4 regions of the Methylobacterium sp. TK31 genome follow, and region 4 is predicted to be linked to each of the others. Evidence: predicted binding sites of a transcription regulator. Region 4 holds the regulator's gene; each other region holds the start of a gene.

Region 1 (4,148 bases), 700 kb from region 4:
GATTCGCTCATCGACGTCCCCGTCGAGCACGACCTGCCGATGCAGCCCGCCGCCGGCACCCGCGTGATCGCGGGGCCGCGGGCGGAGAAGACGGTGGCCCTCGCCCTGCAGGGCGGCGGCGCGCACGGGGCCTTCACCTGGGGCGTGCTCGACGCGCTGATCGAGGATGGGCGCCTCGGTTTCGAGGCCATCACCGGCGCCAGCGCCGGGGCCATGAACGCCGTCGTGATGGTCGATGGCTGGCTCGAGGACGGCCCCGCGGGCGCCCGCCGCGCCCTGGAGCGGTTCTGGCGGGAGGTCAGCCTCGACGGGGACCTCTGGCCGGCCCAGCGCCGCGCCTTCAGCGGCCTGTTCGAGTTCTGGTCGAACAACCCCGTCGCGGAGTTCTGGAGCCGGGCGCTGAGGATCAGCCCCTACACGTCGAATCCCCTCAACTACAATCCGCTGCGCAAGGTGCTGGCGGCCCAGGTGGATTTCGAGCGCCTGCGCGCGGCCGAGACGGCGTCGGTCTTCGTGTCCGCCACCAATGTCTGGACCGGCAAGCTCGCGGTCTTCGAGCGCGCGACCCTCGACGTCGATCACCTCATGGCCTCGGCCTGCCTGCCGACGGTGTTCCAGGCGGTGGAGATCGACGGCGTGCCGTACTGGGATGGCGGCTACCTGGGCAACCCGCCGCTCTATCCCCTCTATCGCGGCGCCGAGACCCGCGACATCGTCCTGGTCCAGATCAACCCGGTGGAGCGCCGCGAGACGCCGCGCACGCCGCAGGAGATCCAGGACCGCCTCAACGAGATCACCTTCAACGCCAACCTGATGCGCGAGCTGCGCGCCATCGACTTCGTCGATCACCTGATCGCCGAAGGCGTGCTCGGCCGGGGCGAGTACCGCTCGCAATACGTCCACCGCATCGACGGCACCGGGGCCCTCGACGAGTACCAGGCCTCCTCGCGCCTCGATGCCCGCTGGCGGGTGTTCGAGCGCCTGCGCGACAAGGGCCGCGGCGCGGCCCAGGCCTGGATCGCCGAGAACTACGACCAGATCGGCCGGCGCTGCACCCTCGACCTGGAGGCGACCTACCGCTGATGCGTTTGTGCGCCGGGCGGCTGGATTAAGCGCCCGGGTTCGTGCGTTGATGCTCTTATGACGACCGAACCGAACCGGACCGGCCCCGCCGCCATCGTCGACCTGCTCGTGCCGCTGCGGCGCTACGCCCGGGCCCTGACGCGCGACACCCTGCGGGCCGACGATCTCGTGCACGACGCCCTGGTGCGGGCCCTAGAATCGGGCCAGGCGGCGCGGCCGAACACCAATCTGCGCACCTGGATGATGACGGTGCTGCACAACGTCTTCATCGACGAGCAGCGCCGGAAGCGGGTCGAGGCCCGCCACGCCGACACGCTGGTCCAGATGAGCGAGGAGATGGCGCCCCCGGCCCAGGAGGCCCAGGTCCGCCTGGCGCAGATCCGCCGCGCCTTCCTGACCCTTCCGGAGGAGCAGCGCGCCGCCCTTCACCTCGTCACCCTGGAGGGCATGGCCTACGCCGACGCGGCCGCCGTGCTCGGCATTCCCATCGGGACGCTGATGTCGCGGCTCGGCCGGGGGCGCGCCGCCCTACGGGCCTTCGAGGAGGGCGAGCGGCAGGGCGGGGGCGTCGCCGAGCGGCGCCAGCGCCTCGCCGCCGAGCGGCCGCGCCTGCGCCTCGTCGCCCAGGACGATCCGGACGCCGCGCCGCGCCGGGCCGTCGGCGACACCTGAGTTTTGGAAGACCCGACAGTTTAGAAGACCGGGACGGAGCGCCGGCGACAGGCCGATCCGTCCCCAGCGCGGCCGGGACTCCATGTCCGGGGACGCGCCCCCTGTATCCGACCGGAGCCGACGCCATGGAACAGACCGCGATGATCGATCCGATCACCGAGAACGACCTCACCGCCTTCGTGGACGGGCAGCTCGACGGCATGCGCCGCCTCGACGTGGAGGCGCATCTGGCGCGCAACCCCGAGACCGCCGCGCGGATCATGGCCGAACTGCATGACCGCGATGCCCTGCGGCAGGCCTTCGCCATCCTTCCGGGCCCGGGACCGGAGCGCAACCGGGCCGCCGCGCGCCGGCTCGACCGCAGCCTGGCCTGGCGCCGGTTCGGCGACCGCCTGCGCCGGGCCGCCGTGATCGCGCTCCTCGTCGGCACCGGCTGGCTCGCCCATTCGGACGGCCCCTTCCTCGGCGTGCCGGACACCTTCGCCTCCCCCGTCGATCCGGCCCTGGTGGCGGATGCCCGCCACGCCCGCGAGGCGGCGCAGGTCCGCGCCCGCATCGCCGCGCAGCGGGGCAGCCAGACCCAGCCCTACGACCGTGCCGGCATCGCCGCGGCCACCGGCATCGCCCTGCCCGACCTGCCGTCCGACTGGACGGTGCGCGACGTGCAGGTGGTGCCGGCCCGGCACGGCACCGGCATCGAGGTGATGATCGACGCGGGCAAGCTCGGCGAGGTCTCGCTCTTCGCCACCCGCAACCTCGACGGCCACGTCGCCCCGAGCGAGGTCACGAGCCCCGGCGACGGCGAGACCGCCTACTGGACCGCGGGCCGCTCCGCCTATGCCCTCAGCGGCGGGCACGACCAGGCGGGTCTCGAGACCGCGGCGCGCAGCCTTGCCGGCCGGACCGCGACGAAGCTCTGACCCGGCGTCGGGCCGGAGCGGCCCGTGCCCCCTGCGACCAGCCTGCCCCGAGGCGCGGCGGATCCTCCGCCGCGCCTCGTCGCGTAGGGTCGTCTCGCGCCCGAGCCGCTCGCCGGCGGCCTCCCTGCCTGGGCGGAGCCGGACCGTGCGGGGGCGCAAAAAGATCCGGCCTCCCTCGAAATTCGGGCGGTCCGGCGAGACACCGGCGGCAATTTCGTCCGCGTTCAGATCAGGCCTGCCATAGGCCTGTTGTAAAGGCGTTCTATACTGACGCATCACCTGCTCTGTGCTGACCTCCGATACCGAGACGCCGATGGCCCGCCTGTCCCAGATCCTGACGTTCCTCGCGGTCGTGCCGATCGGAGGCGTGCCCGCGGCGGTGCAGGCGGAGGAGACGGCGCAGAAGCCGACTTCCGCCCCCTCCGTCAGCGCCGCGCCGCTGACGCCCGGCAAGCCGGCCCGGGCGCCCTACCTCTCGGAGACCCAGGCCCCCGACACCGTGGCGATCCTCGGCCCGCCGCCCCGGGGCCAGTCGGCGGCCGAGGCCGCGGACAAGGCGGCCTTCGTCGCCACCCGGTCCCTCAAGGGAACCCCGCGCTGGACCCTGGCCACGACCGATGTGGCCGACGGCGCCTCCGCGATCCTCGACGATTTCGCCTGCGTCATCGGCCAGCGCATCGAGCAGTCGCGCGCGCCCGCCCTGATGACCCTGATGGAGCGCGCACGCCTCGACATCGCGCAGGCGACCCGGGCCCCGAAGCTGCATTATCGCCGCCTGCGCCCCTTCGTCGGCAACGACGCGGAGATCTGCGTGATGCGCACCTCCGATCTCGGCAACGCCTTCAGCTTCCCGTCGAGCCACGCGACGCAGGCCTGGACCTACGCGGCGATCATGGCGGCCCTGATGCCCGAGAAGGCGACCCAGTTCTTCGTCCGGGCCCGCTCCTACGGCGAGAGCCGCATCGTCTGCGGCCTGCACTGGGCCAGCGACATCGAGGCCGGCCGCACGGCCGCCAGCGCGGTCTTCGCCGCCCTCCAGGGCGATGCCGGTTTCCGGGCCGATCTGGAGAAGGCCCGTGCCGAGCTCGCAAAGCTCGTGACCGCCGGTGGCCCGGCCCCCGATCGGGCGGTCTGTGCCCGTGAGGAAGCGGCCGCGCGCGAGCCCGTGCTCTAGCCCTCATCCGATCCGGCCGAGGGTCGAGGCCCCTTTCGCAAGGCACGTCCGGGCCGATTTGCCGGTCCGGACGCCGCGTGACCCTGTCGGGACGGGCGCGCGATCACATTCCGGCACGTCGGCCTTGGCATCGGCGCGGCAGGGTCCGGTTGCGAGCCGGTCCGGACGCGAGCGAGCCCGAACGTGAGCAGGCCCGGCCGATCGCTCGGCCGGGCCTGCTCACGGGTTTTCCCGTGAAACGTTAACCATGGCGTTTCAGGTCCGGGTCGGGGCTCCCGCCCGGGTGCGCTTGCGGCGCC
Region 2 (4,148 bases), 1.2 Mb from region 4:
GCCGACGACCTCGGCCCGGTCCAACGCGGGCTGCCGGCCCAGGTCCGGCTCGAGGGCGACGCCATCAAGGTGGCGGCGCTGGACTAGGCGCTACCGGCCGGTCCAGGCCGGAGCGCGCTTGGCGAGGAAAGCCTCCATGCCCTCGCGAAAATCCGCGCTGGTGTAGCAGAGGCGGATGAGGTCGTCGCCGGGACGTTCGGCCCCCGCCTCGTCCGCGTCCTGGAGGCGGCGCAGACCCTCCTTGGTCGCCCGCAGGGTGAGCGGCGCGTGACTGGCGACCAGGGCCGCGAGTTCCGCGGCGCGGGTCGCCAGGGTCTCGGCATCGGGCAGGACCTCGCCGACGAGTCCGATGGCCAGGGCCTCCTCGGCCCCGACGAGGCGGGCGGTGAAGATCATGTCCTTCACCCGCGCCGGGCCGATCAGGGCGGAGAGCCGGCGCAGGTTGCCGAGGGAGAGGCAGTTGCCCAAGGTCCGGGCGATGGGGAAACCGAGCCGGGCGTCCCGGGTGGCGAGCCGCAGGTCGCAGGCCGCCGCGATGGCCGCCCCGCCCCCGGTGCAGGCGCCGGCGATCGCCGCGATGGTCGGCACGGGCAGGCGCTCCAGCGCACCCATCACCCGATCCATGAAGCGCTCGTAGGCGATCGCGTCCTGGGCGCTCGAAAAGCTCCGGAACTGGGCGATGTCGGTGCCGGCCGCGAAGGCCTTGTCGCCCGCCCCCGTGATGACGAGGGCCTTGATGTCCCCGTCCGCCTCGATGCGCGCGCAGGCGTCGATTAGCCCCTGGTACATGCCGAAGGTGAGCGCGTTGCGTGCCTGCGGCCGGTTGAGGGTGAGGCGGGCGATGCTGCCCTCGACCGCGAAGAGAAGGTCCTCGGTATGGGTCTGGTTGGTATCGGTCATGCCGGGTCCCTGGGCGCGCAGGCGCGGAAAGCCTGCGCTACCCTCTCGCCCATCGAAGCCGGCCGGGGCAAGCGGCCGGCTCGCCTCCCTCCGTCTCAGAACACCGCGGGCACGAACATCTCGGGCGGCACGGGGTGGCGGGTGTAGTCGTCGTGGCGCTCCCGGTCCGGCAGGTGCACGGGCGGATGCTCGACGTCGCCGTAGGGGATCTGCGCGAGGAAGTGGCTGATGCAGTTGAGCCGGGCGCGCTTCTTGTCGACGGCCTCGACCACCCACCACGGTGCCTCCGGGATATGGGTCCGGGCGAGCATGTCCTCCTTGGCCTTGGTGTAGTCCTCCCAGCGGCGGCGGGACTGCACGTCCATCGGCGAGAGCTTCCACTGCTTCAGGGGATCGTGGATGCGCATGTGGAAGCGGAAGGCCTGCTCCTCGTCGGTGATCGAGAACCAGTATTTCAGCACGATGATCCCAGAGCGTGTCAGCATGCGCTCGAATTCGGGAACGGAGCGGAAGAACTCCTCCACCTCGTCGGCCGAGCAGAAGCCCATCACGCGCTCGACGCCGGCGCGGTTGTACCAGGAGCGGTCGAACAGCACGATCTCGCCGGCGGCCGGCAGATGGGCGACGTAGCGCTGGAAATACCATTGCGTGCGCTCGCGCTCGCTCGGGGCGGGCAGCGCCGCGACGCGGCAGACGCGCGGGTTGAGCCGCTGGGTGATGCGCTTGATCACGCCGCCCTTGCCAGCGGAGTCGCGCCCTTCGAAGATCACGACGACGCGCAGCTTGTGGGCCTGGACCCAGTCCTGCAGGCGCACCAACTCGTGCTGGAGGCGGAACAGCTCGCGGAAATAGACCTTGCGGTCGAGGCCGGGCGGACGGGAAGGACGGCCGAGTTCGCCGGCGAGGCGCTCCAGGCGCTCGTCCTCCATCTCGAGTTCGAGTTCCTCGTCGATGTCGTCGGCGACCTCCCGGCGGATCGCCTCGACCTCCGCTGCCCGTTGCCCGCCGTCCATGTGAAAGTCCATCCCTGCCGCCTTAACAGCCAAGGTTAGATCACGGCTTCATGACAGGCTTGATACGGCGCGGCGGGGCGACCGACCGCTGGAGGGAACGGGGACCGCGTCCCGCGGGTTGAGAGACAAGCTGCGCCATTTCGCGGGCCGCGAGTCCGGCCTGCCCGGCGCCCCATACAGCAAGAGGGTCCACCCATGAGCCTGATCGGACGCATCGTCACCAAGCTCCTCGGCAACGAGGACCGTCCCGTGGTCCGCGACGACCGCAACTACGATTCCGGCACGCCGCTCGGCCGCCTCGTGACGAAGATCCTGCGCAAGTAGAAAGTCCGGCGCAGGGAACGGCCCCATACGGAACCGGTCTCTGCGAGCCGGGCGGCGCGGGCCGCCCGGAACTCCGCCGCCTTCGCGATCCGGGCCCTTCCGGAGCCCGGACGCCCTCGCGGCTCAGGCCGCTCGGCGCTTCGCCTTCTTTTCGCGTCCCTGCCCGGGCGCACGCTGGCCGGCGCGGGTCCGGTCGAGCACGAACTTCGCATAATCATCCATGTCGCCGGCAAACGGCTTCACCGTGTTGTCCGCGGCCAGCCACAGGCGATCTGCCACCAGCTCCATCAGCGAGCGGTCGTGGGTGATGAGGATGACCGCCCCTCCGTAATCGTTCAGCGCGTCGAGGAGTGCCCTCCGGCTGTCGATGTCGAGGTGGTTGGTCGGCTCGTCGAGGATCAGCAGGTGCGGCGCCTGCATCGCCACGAGGTTGAGGAGCAGCCGCGCGCGCTCTCCGCCCGACAGCGCATCCACCGTCGTCTCCTGCTTGTCGAAGGCGAGGCCGAAGCTGGCGAGCTTGGCGCGCCGTGCGGATTCGCTGTCGTCGGGCCGCTCGCGACGGATGATGGCCAGCGGCGTGTCCTTCGGGTCGAGGGCCTCGATCTGGTGCTGGTGGAACCAGCCGACCTGCACCCGGCCCTCCCGCACCATCCGTCCGTCGCGCACCTGGAGCGCACCGGCCGCCATCTTGGCGAAGGTCGACTTGCCGGCCCCGTTGACGCCGAGCAGTCCGATGCGGTCGTCGACGTCCAGGGTGAGGTTGAGGTCGCGCAGCACCGGCGCATCGTCGCCATACGCGATGGTGGCGTTCGTCAGGTGCATCAGGGGCGGCGCCAGGGGGCGCTTCGGCGAGGGCAGGTGAAACGGCGCCACGTGCTCTTCGATGGTGGTGGCGATCGGCTCTAGCTTGGCGAGGCGCTTGACGCGGGACTGCGCCTGGGCCGCCTTCGAGGCCTTGGCCTTGAACCGGTCGATGAAGCTCTGGAGATGCGCGCGCTCGGCCTCCTGCTTCTGCTTGGTCGAGGCCTGGAGGCGGGCCTTCTCGGCCCTTCGCTTCTCGAAATCGTCGTAGCCGCCCGCGTAGAGCTCGAGCTTGCCGCCGGCCACGTGCAGGATCGCGTCCACCGAATTGTTCAGGAGTTCGCGGTCGTGGCTGATGATCAGGGCCGAGTGCGGGTAGCGCTTGAGTCGCGCCTCCAGCCAGAGAGCCCCCTCGAGATCCAGGTAGTTGGTGGGCTCGTCCAGCAAAAGCATGTCCGGCTCGGCGAAAAGGGCGGCGGCCAGCGCCACGCGCATGCGCCAGCCGCCGGAGAATTCCGCCATCGGCCGGGTCAGGTCCTCGACCGAGAAGCCGAGGCCGGCCAGGATCTCGCCGGCCCGGGCCGGCGCCCGGTCGGCGTCGATCTCGATGAGGCGGCCATAGATCTCGCCCAGGCGCTCGGGCGCGGCGGTCTCGAGCTCGGCGTTCAGGGCCTCGCGCTCCACATCCGCCGCCAGGATCGTGTCGATCAGGCTGACGGGGGTTGCGGGATGCTCCTGGTCGACCGAGGCGACGCGCGCCGTCTTCGGCAGCAGGATGGCACCGCCGTCGGGCTGCAATTCGCCCAGGATGATCTTGAACAGGGTCGACTTGCCGACGCCGTTGCGGCCGACGAGCCCGACCTTGGACCCCGGCGGCACGGCGACGCTGGCGCGGTCGAAGAAGCGCCGGCCCCAGGCGCTGAAGGTGAGGTCTTCGATCTGGATCATGCGGGGGGACTCGTCGGGGGCGGACACCGGACGGACCCGGACGCTGACGGGACCCTACCGCACCGCACCATCCGGCGCGAGGGGCGCCCGGCGCAACCGGCCCCCTCGCTCCACGCGTCCCGACCGGCCGGTCGCCGGCCTATTGCGCGGCGACGACCGAGG
Region 3 (4,148 bases), 1.2 Mb from region 4:
GCAGGGGGTCGTTGAGGTTGCTCAGGGTTCGCCAGTCGCCCGCACCGCCGGCGAAGATCATCACCCCGAAGGCCAGGGCCGTCAGGGTCAGCACGCCGGTGATGTAGGCGACCGGGATGGTGCGCTTCGGGTCCTTGGCTTCCTCGGCGGCCATCGCCACGCCCTCGATGGCGAGGAAGAACCAGATCGCGAACGGGATCGCGGCGAACATGCCGCCGATGGCCGGCAGGCCGAACGTGTCCGTGCCGGCCCAGCCGTTGGCGGCGAAATTCGACCAGGCGAAGGCCGGTGCGACGACGCCCATGAAGACGAGGAGCTCGGCCACCGCCAGGATCGTCACGAAGAGCTCGAAGGTGGCGGCGATCTGTACGCCGACGATGTTCAGGGTCATGAAGACGAGGTAGGCGCCCAGAGCCGCGTGCTTCGGGTCGAGGCTCGGGAACTGCACGTTGAGATAGGCGCCGATCGCCAGGGCGATGGCGGGCGGGGCGAAGACGAACTCGATCAGCGTCGCGTAGCCGGCGATGCAGCCGCCCACCGGCCCGAAGGCCCGCCGGCTGTAGGCGAAGGGGCCGCCGGCCTGCGGGATCGCGGTGGTCAGTTCGGTGAAGCTGAAGATGAAGGCGACGTACATCGCCGCCACCGCCGTGGTGGTGATCAGGAAGCCGAGGGTGCCGGCGGAGGCCCAGCCGTAGCTCCAGCCGAAATACTCCCCCGAGATCACGAGCCCGACCGCGATGCCCCAGAGGTGGAAGGCGTTCAGGCCCTTGTGGAGTCCCTCGGTCTCGGTCTGCATGGCCCTGGCCCCTTCGGTCCGCCCGCTGCGGGCGGTGGACCGCGAAGCAAGAGCGCTGCCGCCGCGGCCGCCCTCAGGCCGCGCTGGCGCCCGGCCGCAGCCGCCGCCACGGTTTGCGGCCCGAGGGTTCGGGCGCCTTCGCCCGGATGTCCATGGGGTTGCCGCGCCAGACGATGGCCCCGCGCATCCAGGCGCCGGTCCAGAGGAACGGGATCAGGGCATCGCGGATCAGGAAGGCGAGGAGGAGCCGGGGGTGCCGGTACCAGCCCGCCCGGGCCGCCAGGACGATCTCGGCCCCATACCAGAGCCCGATGAGCCCGAGGAGGAGGGTCGCCAGCGCGAGGGACGGCACGGCCGCCAGGGCGATGGCGAAGGGCAGGAGCGGGCCGCAGCCGATCTCGGGGGCGAAGAACAGCGGGAACGTCACCCGGCGCAGGCGGGCCCAGCGCAGCTGCCGCGACCAGATTTCCGCAAGGCTGCGGCGCCCGAGGGGCTGATCGAAGGGGTCGGCCACGAGGTGGACCCGGGCGCCCGCCGCGCGCACGAGCTTCGTCGCCGCCGCATCCTCGGCGATCTCGGCCGCCAGCGCCCGGATGCCGCCGCGCGCCTCGAGGAACGGCTTGTGCCAGAGCATGCTCTTGCCCTGGGCGAAGCCGAGGCCGAGGGCTTCCCCGGTATATTGCCAGCGCGCCTGCAGGGTGTTGAGGAAGGCGCATTCCACCGCGGCGAACAGGCCGGTGGGGCGGGCGCCGATCGGCGTCGAGCAGACGAGGCCGGTATCGGGGCGCCAGGCCGCCTGCAGCTGTTGTAGGTAGTCCGGCGGCATCGCGACGTTCGAGTCGGCGAGCACGACCCAGTCGTGGCGGGCCGCCTCCCAGCCGCGGACGCAGTTGTTGAGCTTCGGGTTGTCGCTGATCCGCTCGTCGCCGACGATCAGGCGCGCGGGCACCTGCGGATTGCCCGCCATCAGGCGCTCCAGGAGCGGGACGATGGGATCGGCGCCGTTGGCGACGCAGAAGATCAGCTCGTAGGCGGGATGGGCGAGGTGGAAGCCGCGGGTCAGCAGCTCCTCGCTGAAGGGCTCGACGCCGCAGACCGGCCGGACCAGGGAGACCGGGGCGCCGGCCGGGAACACCGACGCGCCGTTGCGCCGTCCGATCCGCAGGGCCGCCACCGCGATGCCCACGAGATTGATCAGCGTCAGGGCGACGCACAACCCGAGCGCGACGGCGGCGCTCGGCTCCGACAGGTCCCGCAACGCCTGATCCCACATCCGCGACGTCTCCCGTTCGCGTGGTCCCGAAATCGCGGCCGGTCGCGGATCGGACACCGCGTCGCGTCCCCGGCTGCACAGCGCCCCTAACAGCCGCGATGCTTCAGTCGTATGACAACCCGGGACGACGGCGGGAGACACGGGTGGCGGAACCGGTGCGGGTGGCGATCGTGGGGGCCGGGATGGCGGGGGCGAGCGCGGCGCGCCGCCTCCACGAGGCCGGGTATCCCGTCGCGGTGTTCGACAAGGGCCGGCAGCCCGGCGGCCGCATGGCGCACCGCCGCGACCGCGAGACCGGCCTCGCCTTCGATCACGGCGCGCAGGTGATCCGGGCGCACGGCCCCGCCTTCCGCGCCCGACTCGCCGACTGGGAGACCCGCGGCCTCGTCGCGCCCTACGACGCCGCCGGCAGCGTCACCGCCGTTCCCGATATGACCGCGCCCGTGCGCGACCTCCTCGCCGGGCTCGACGTCCAGGTCGGCCGCACCGTCACGGCGCTGGCCCGAAGCGGACGCGGCTGGCGGGTTGCCCTGGCGGAGGCCGGCGAGGACCGGACCTTCGACGCGGTGCTGCTGACGCTGCCGGGTCCGCAGGCCCTGCGCCTCCTCGCGGCGAGCGGCCACGCGCTGCCCGGCATCGAGCGGGCCTCCTACGCGCCCTGCTGGTCGCTGATGCTGGCGCTCGGACAGGACCTCGCGATCCCGGGCGACGGCTTCCCTGGCGATATCTTCCCGGGCGACGTCTTCCCGGGTGACGTCCTGCGCCCCGCGACGGGGCCCATCGCCGCCCTGTTCCGCGAGGGCGTGAAGCCCGGGCGGCCGGCGACGCCGCCCGCCTATACCGTCCATGCCACGCCCGGCTGGTCGAGGGCCCATCTCGAGGAGACGCCGGAGGCGGTGGAGGCGGCCCTGCTCGCGGCCGTCGGCGACCTGTCCGGCGGGGTCGTCGCCCCCATCCGGGCCCGCGCCCATCGCTGGCGCTACGCCCTCGTGGAGGAGACCTGCGGCGCGCCCTGCCTCTACGATCCGGATCGGCGCCTCGGCTATGCCGGCGACGGCTGCCTCGGGCCGCGGATCGAGGCCGCCTACGACAGCGGGCTCGCCCTGGCGGACCGGCTGATCGCGGATTTTCGATGAGCCTGCCCATCGTCTTCCATCCGGCCTACGAGGCGACCCTGCCGGAGGGACATCGCTTCCCCATGCGCAAGTACGGGCGCCTGGCCGAGCTCCTGGTGGAGCAGGGTCTGGTGCCGGACGGCTTCGCCCGGCCCGAGCCCGCCGGCGCCGATCTCCTGGCCGCCGCCCATGACCGCGCCTACGTGGAGGCGGTGCTCGCCCTCGACGTCTCCCGCGAGATCGAGCGCAACATCGGCCTGCCGGTGGGCGCCTCCGTCGTCGCCCGTTCCTGCGCCTCGGTGGGGGGCACCCTGCTGGCGGCCCGCCTCGCCCTGGCGCACGGCCTCGCCGGCAGCACGGCCGGCGGCAGCCACCATGCGCGGCGCGAGACCGGTGCCGGCTTCTGCATCTTCAACGACGTGGCCGTGGCCGCCCGCACCCTACATGCCGAGGGCACCATCGCCCGCGCCCTCGTGGTCGATTGCGACGTCCACCAGGGCGACGGCACCGCCGATTGCCTCAGCGGGACGCCCGACCTCTTCACCCTCTCGATCCATGCCGAGAAGAACTACCCGACGCGCAAGATCGCCGGCGACCGGGATGTCGGGCTGCCGGACGGCCTCGACGACGCCGGCTACCTCGCCGTCCTGGCCGCCCATGTCGGGCCGCTGCTCGATGCCCTGCAGCCCGACATCGTGTTCTACAATGCGGGGGTCGATCCCCACCGCGACGACCGGCTCGGGCGTCTCGACCTCACCGATGCGGGCCTGCTGGCCCGCGACCGCTTCGTGGTCGGCGAGGCGCGCCGGCGCGGCGTTCCCTTCGTCGGGGTCATCGGCGGCGGCTACTCCACCGACATCGACGCCCTCGCGGCCCGCCACGCCCTGGTCTTCTCGGCGATGGCCGAGCGTGCGGCCTGACCGGCCCCTCAGGATTCCGACAGGGCCGCGTGCCGGGCGACGAT
Region 4 (4,148 bases):
CTTCTACTATGGCAGCTTCCATGGCCTGAAGTCGGTGAACCTCAACTTCCACGACCGCCAGGTCACGGCGCTGATCGGCCCGTCGGGCTGCGGGAAGTCGACCCTGCTGCGCACCTTCAACCGGATCTACAGCCTGTATCCGGAGCAGCGCGCGGAGGGCGAGATCCTCCTCGACGGCCAGAACGTCCTGGATTCCCGGGTCGACCTCAACGAGCTGCGCTCGCGCATCGGCATGGTGTTCCAGAAGCCGACCCCGTTCCCGATGTCGATCTACGACAACGTCGCCTTCGGCCTGCGCCTCTACGAGAAGCTGCCCAAGGCCGACCTCGACGTGCGCGTCGAGGAATCGCTCCGCAAGGCCGCCCTCTGGGACGAGGTGAAGGACAAGCTCAAGCAGTCCGGCATGGGCCTCTCCGGCGGCCAGCAGCAGCGCCTCTGCATCGCCCGCACCGTGGCCCAGCGTCCCGAGGTGATCCTGTTCGACGAGCCGACCTCGGCCCTCGACCCGATCTCCACCGGCCGCATCGAGGAGCTGATCGAGCAGCTGCGCTCGGAATTCACGATCGTCATCGTCACGCACAACATGCAGCAGGCGGCGCGCATCTCGCAGTTCACCGCGTTCATGTATCTCGGCGAACTGGTGGAGTTCGGGCCGACGACGCGCATCTTCATGAATCCCGAGAAGCGCCAGACGCAGGACTACATCACCGGCCGCTTCGGCTGATCCTCGGCAGGTCGGAACCGACCCGTGCGGGCCGGTTCCGGCCCGCGCCAGACACCATCAGGGCGGGCACCCGACAGGAGGCCCGATCGAGGAGCACACCCATGCCCGACCACATCGTCACCTCCTACGACACCGACCTCGAGGATCTGCGCCGCTCGATCTCCGAGATGGGCGGCATCGCCGAGAAGATGATGGCCGAGGCCGGACAGGCCCTGGTGCGCCGCGACTCGGCCCTGGCCCAGGCGGTGATCGCCGCCGATGCCCGGCTCGACACCCTCCAGCGCGAGATCGAGGAGCGGGCGATCCTGCTCATCGCCCGGCGCCAGCCCCTGGCCATCGACCTGCGCGAGACGGTGACGGCGATCCGCGTCTCGAACGACATCGAGCGCATCGGCGACCTCGCCAAGAACGTCGCCAAGCGCGTGGTGGCGATCGCCGACCAGATCCAGCCGCAGAAGATCGTCATCGGCGTCCAGCACATGAGCGACCTGGTCCAGGAGCAGCTCAAGGACGTGCTCGACGCCTATACCGGCCGCGACATCAAGGCGGCCCTCCACGTCTGGGAGCGCGACGACGCCATCGACGCGCTCTACAACTCGCTCTTCCGCGAACTCCTGACCTACATGATGGAGGATCCGCGCAACATCTCGTTCTGCACGCACCTGCTGTTCGTGGCCAAGAACATCGAGCGCATCGGCGACCACACCACCAACATCGCCGAGACGATCCACTACCTCGTCACCGGCGAGAACCTCCTGGCCGAGCGCGAGCGCCCGAAGAACGACGCGTCCAACTACGCCACCGTGGACCTGCCCGGCACGGTCTGACCCCGCGCCGATCTGATCGAAAGCGCACGATGAGTACGCGTATCCTGATCGTCGAGGACGAGGAGGCCCTGACCCTCCTCCTCCGCTACAACCTCGAGGCCGAGGGCTTCGTCGTCGACTCGGCTGCCCGCGGCGACGAGGCGGACCTGCGCCTGCAGGAGCAGGTCCCCGACCTCGTCCTGCTCGACTGGATGCTGCCGGCCCTGTCGGGGATCGAGCTCTGCCGCCGCATCCGCGCCCGGCGCGAGACCGAGCGGCTGCCGGTGATCATGCTCACCGCGCGGGGCGAGGAGGGCGACCGCATCCGCGGCCTCGGCACGGGGGCGGACGACTACATCGTCAAGCCGTTCTCGGTGCCCGAGCTCCTCGCCCGGGTCCGGGCCCTGCTGCGCCGGGCCAAGCCCGCCCACGTGGCCAACCTGCTGGTGGCCGGCGACATCGAGCTCGACCGGGTCAGCCACCGCATCCGCCGGGAGGGCCGCGAGATCCATCTCGGGCCGACCGAGTTCAAGCTCCTCGAATTCCTGATGCAGAGCCCCGGCCGGGTGTTCTCCCGCGAGCAGCTCCTCGACGGGGTCTGGGGCCACGACGTCTACATCGACGAGCGGACCGTCGACGTCCATGTCGGGCGCCTGCGCAAGGCCCTGAACCGCCCGCGCCAGAGCGATCCGATCCGCACCGTGCGCGGCTCGGGCTACTCCTTCGACGAGATGTTCGAGGCGGAGGCGGAGTAGCCGACCCGGCGCCGAGCCGTGCCCGCCCTCAGGCGAACGGCCAAGCCCGCCGCTAGGCGAACGGCCAAGCCCGCCCTCAGGCGAACAGCCGAGCCCGCCGCCTAGGCGAAAAGCATCGTGTCGGTGGGGAGGTGCACGGTGAAGGCCTTGCCCTCGTCGATCCAGCCCGGGCCGGCGGCGCCGTGGTTGATGCCGGCGGCCTCCTCGGCATTGCCGGCGAAGTGGTGCTGGCCGGTCTGAGTGTTGAAGAAGCGCTCCAGGGTCACGCTCCCCGGCGCACCCGCATCCGCATAGGCCTCGAAGGCGACGCCCTCGTACTTGTAGGTCGGGGCGGTCTTGATGACCTGGTCGCGCTCCGACACGCTCGTGGTGAAGAAGTGGGCGTTCGAGGCGGTGTCGAAGAACCGGAACACGTCGACGGTGCCCGCGCCCTTGGCCGGGGCCGCCCACGGCGTGCCCTCGTAGCTGAACCAGGGCAGCGTCTGCTGGATCTGCGCCTTCTCGGCCGTGCTCGTCGTGTAGAAATGGTCGCCCGTATGGGTGTCGTAGAACCGGTACACCGCCGTGACGGCGCCCTCGGCCGGGGCGCTGGCGACGGGAGGGCTGGTGACGGTGGGGCTCGCGACGGGCGTCACGGACGCCGCCGGGACCACCGGAGCGCCGTAGAGGGCCTGGATGCCCGCGATGTCGCCCGCCCCGAGGGCGGTGATGGAGGGGTTCAGGACCGCGTTCATCACCTCGGGCTTGGCGTTGTAGTGGTCGAGGCCGAGGGCGTGGCCGATCTCGTGCAGGGCCACCACCGCGAGGTCGACGTTCTGGGTGCTGACCACCCGGGCGCCGGCGGCGTGCCAGCCCTCGCCGCTGTCGAAGGTCACGGCCGCCGACTGCATGCGCTGGCCGCTGTAGGAGTAGTTCGCGTAGCCGAGCGTGTTGCCGAGGCCGTCGATGCCCCCGAGGGTGAAGTCGATCTGCGCCGCCGCCGTGGAGGCGACCTGCTGGAAGGTGATGTTGGCGTAGGACGCCCAGGCCGCGAAGGCGCTCTGGAGGATGCCGACGAAGGAGGACGGGATCGTGCCGTCGAAGGCCCAGGTGACGATGCCGCCGCCCGTGCCCGCCGCGCCCGCGCCCCAGCGCGGTCCCTCCAGCGCATAATCCCCCATTCGCCATTCCTCCCGTCCGCGCGGGCCAGGGTCGGCGGGAGGCGTTACGAATGTCTTAACCGGCGGCCCCGCCCCCGGGGCGTATCCTCACACGATGCTGCGCACCACGCCGCCATCCACCCGGAGGGCCGCCCCGCTGGTGGCGCTGGCGGCGGGGCTGCAGATGTAGGCGACCATGCTGGCGACCTCCTCGACGGTGGCGAGGCGGCCGATCAGCGAGGTCGGGCGGTGCTCGGCGACGAAGGCCCGGCCGGCCGCGTCGAGGTCGACCGCGCCGCCCGTACCCCCGTCCTGCCCCTGGGCCATGCTCTTCATGAACTCGGCGACGCCCTCGGACAGGGTCGGGCCGGGCAGCACGCTGTTCACGGTGACGCCGCTGCCCGCCACGGTCTCGGCGAGGCCCCGGGCCACCGCGAGCTGGGCCGTCTTCGTCATCCCGTAATGGACCATCTCCACCGGGATGTTCACGCCGGATTCGCTGGAGATGAAGACCACCCGGCCCCAGCCGCGCTCGACCATGCCGGGGGTGTAGGCCCGGGACAGGCGCACGCCGCTCATCACGTTGGTGTCGAAGAACCGGTGCCAGTCCTCGTCCGGGATCTCGAAGAAGGGCTTCGGCTCGAAGATGCCGGTGTTGTTCACCAGGATGTCGACGTCCGGCAGTCCGGCGACCACCCGGGCCGCCCCGTCCGGGTTGGCGACG

What was found. The regulator PhoB, encoded in region 4, activates phosphate uptake and scavenging genes when phosphate is short. The targets are predictions, from matches to a motif close to TGTCATNNANCTGTCAT.
Region 1: a site for PhoB is predicted at 2,912-2,928, ahead of ACXJY8_RS18480 (acid phosphatase). Genes of this name have one in related genera too.
Region 2: a site for PhoB is predicted at 1,953-1,969, ahead of ppk2 (polyphosphate kinase 2). Genes of this name have one in related genera too.
Region 3: a site for PhoB is predicted at 2,170-2,186, ahead of ACXJY8_RS15905 (ceramide glucosyltransferase). Genes of this name have one in related genera too.

What each region holds. Positions count from the first base shown of each region.
Region 1 covers NZ_CM143964.1:3,986,226-3,990,373, reverse strand. The annotation lists gene ACXJY8_RS18495 (patatin-like phospholipase family protein) at 1-1,083, shown strand, start outside; gene ACXJY8_RS18490 (sigma-70 family RNA polymerase sigma factor) at 1,141-1,755, shown strand; gene ACXJY8_RS18485 (anti-sigma factor family protein) at 1,881-2,675, shown strand; gene ACXJY8_RS18480 (acid phosphatase) at 2,989-3,849, shown strand; gene ACXJY8_RS18475 (TerC family protein) at 4,105-4,148, opposite strand, start outside.
Region 2 covers NZ_CM143964.1:3,458,906-3,463,053, forward strand. The annotation lists gene minC (septum site-determining protein MinC) at 1-87, shown strand, start outside; gene ACXJY8_RS15985 (enoyl-CoA hydratase/isomerase family protein) at 91-900, opposite strand; gene ppk2 (polyphosphate kinase 2) at 996-1,913, opposite strand; gene ACXJY8_RS15995 (hypothetical protein) at 2,109-2,237, shown strand; gene ACXJY8_RS16000 (ABC-F family ATP-binding cassette domain-containing protein) at 2,361-3,986, opposite strand; gene ACXJY8_RS16005 (patatin-like phospholipase family protein) at 4,126-4,148, opposite strand, start outside.
Region 3 covers NZ_CM143964.1:3,434,633-3,438,780, reverse strand. The annotation lists gene eat (ethanolamine permease) at 1-796, opposite strand, end outside; gene ACXJY8_RS15905 (ceramide glucosyltransferase) at 870-2,069, opposite strand; gene ACXJY8_RS15900 (NAD(P)/FAD-dependent oxidoreductase) at 2,213-3,205, shown strand; gene ACXJY8_RS15895 (histone deacetylase family protein) at 3,202-4,104, shown strand; gene ACXJY8_RS15890 (PAS domain-containing protein) at 4,113-4,148, opposite strand, start outside.
Region 4 covers NZ_CM143964.1:4,683,378-4,687,525, forward strand. The annotation lists gene pstB (phosphate ABC transporter ATP-binding protein PstB) at 1-724, shown strand, start outside; gene phoU (phosphate signaling complex protein PhoU) at 826-1,551, shown strand; gene phoB (phosphate regulon transcriptional regulator PhoB) at 1,581-2,285, shown strand; gene ACXJY8_RS21885 (matrixin family metalloprotease) at 2,387-3,445, opposite strand; gene ACXJY8_RS21890 (SDR family NAD(P)-dependent oxidoreductase) at 3,533-4,148, opposite strand, start outside.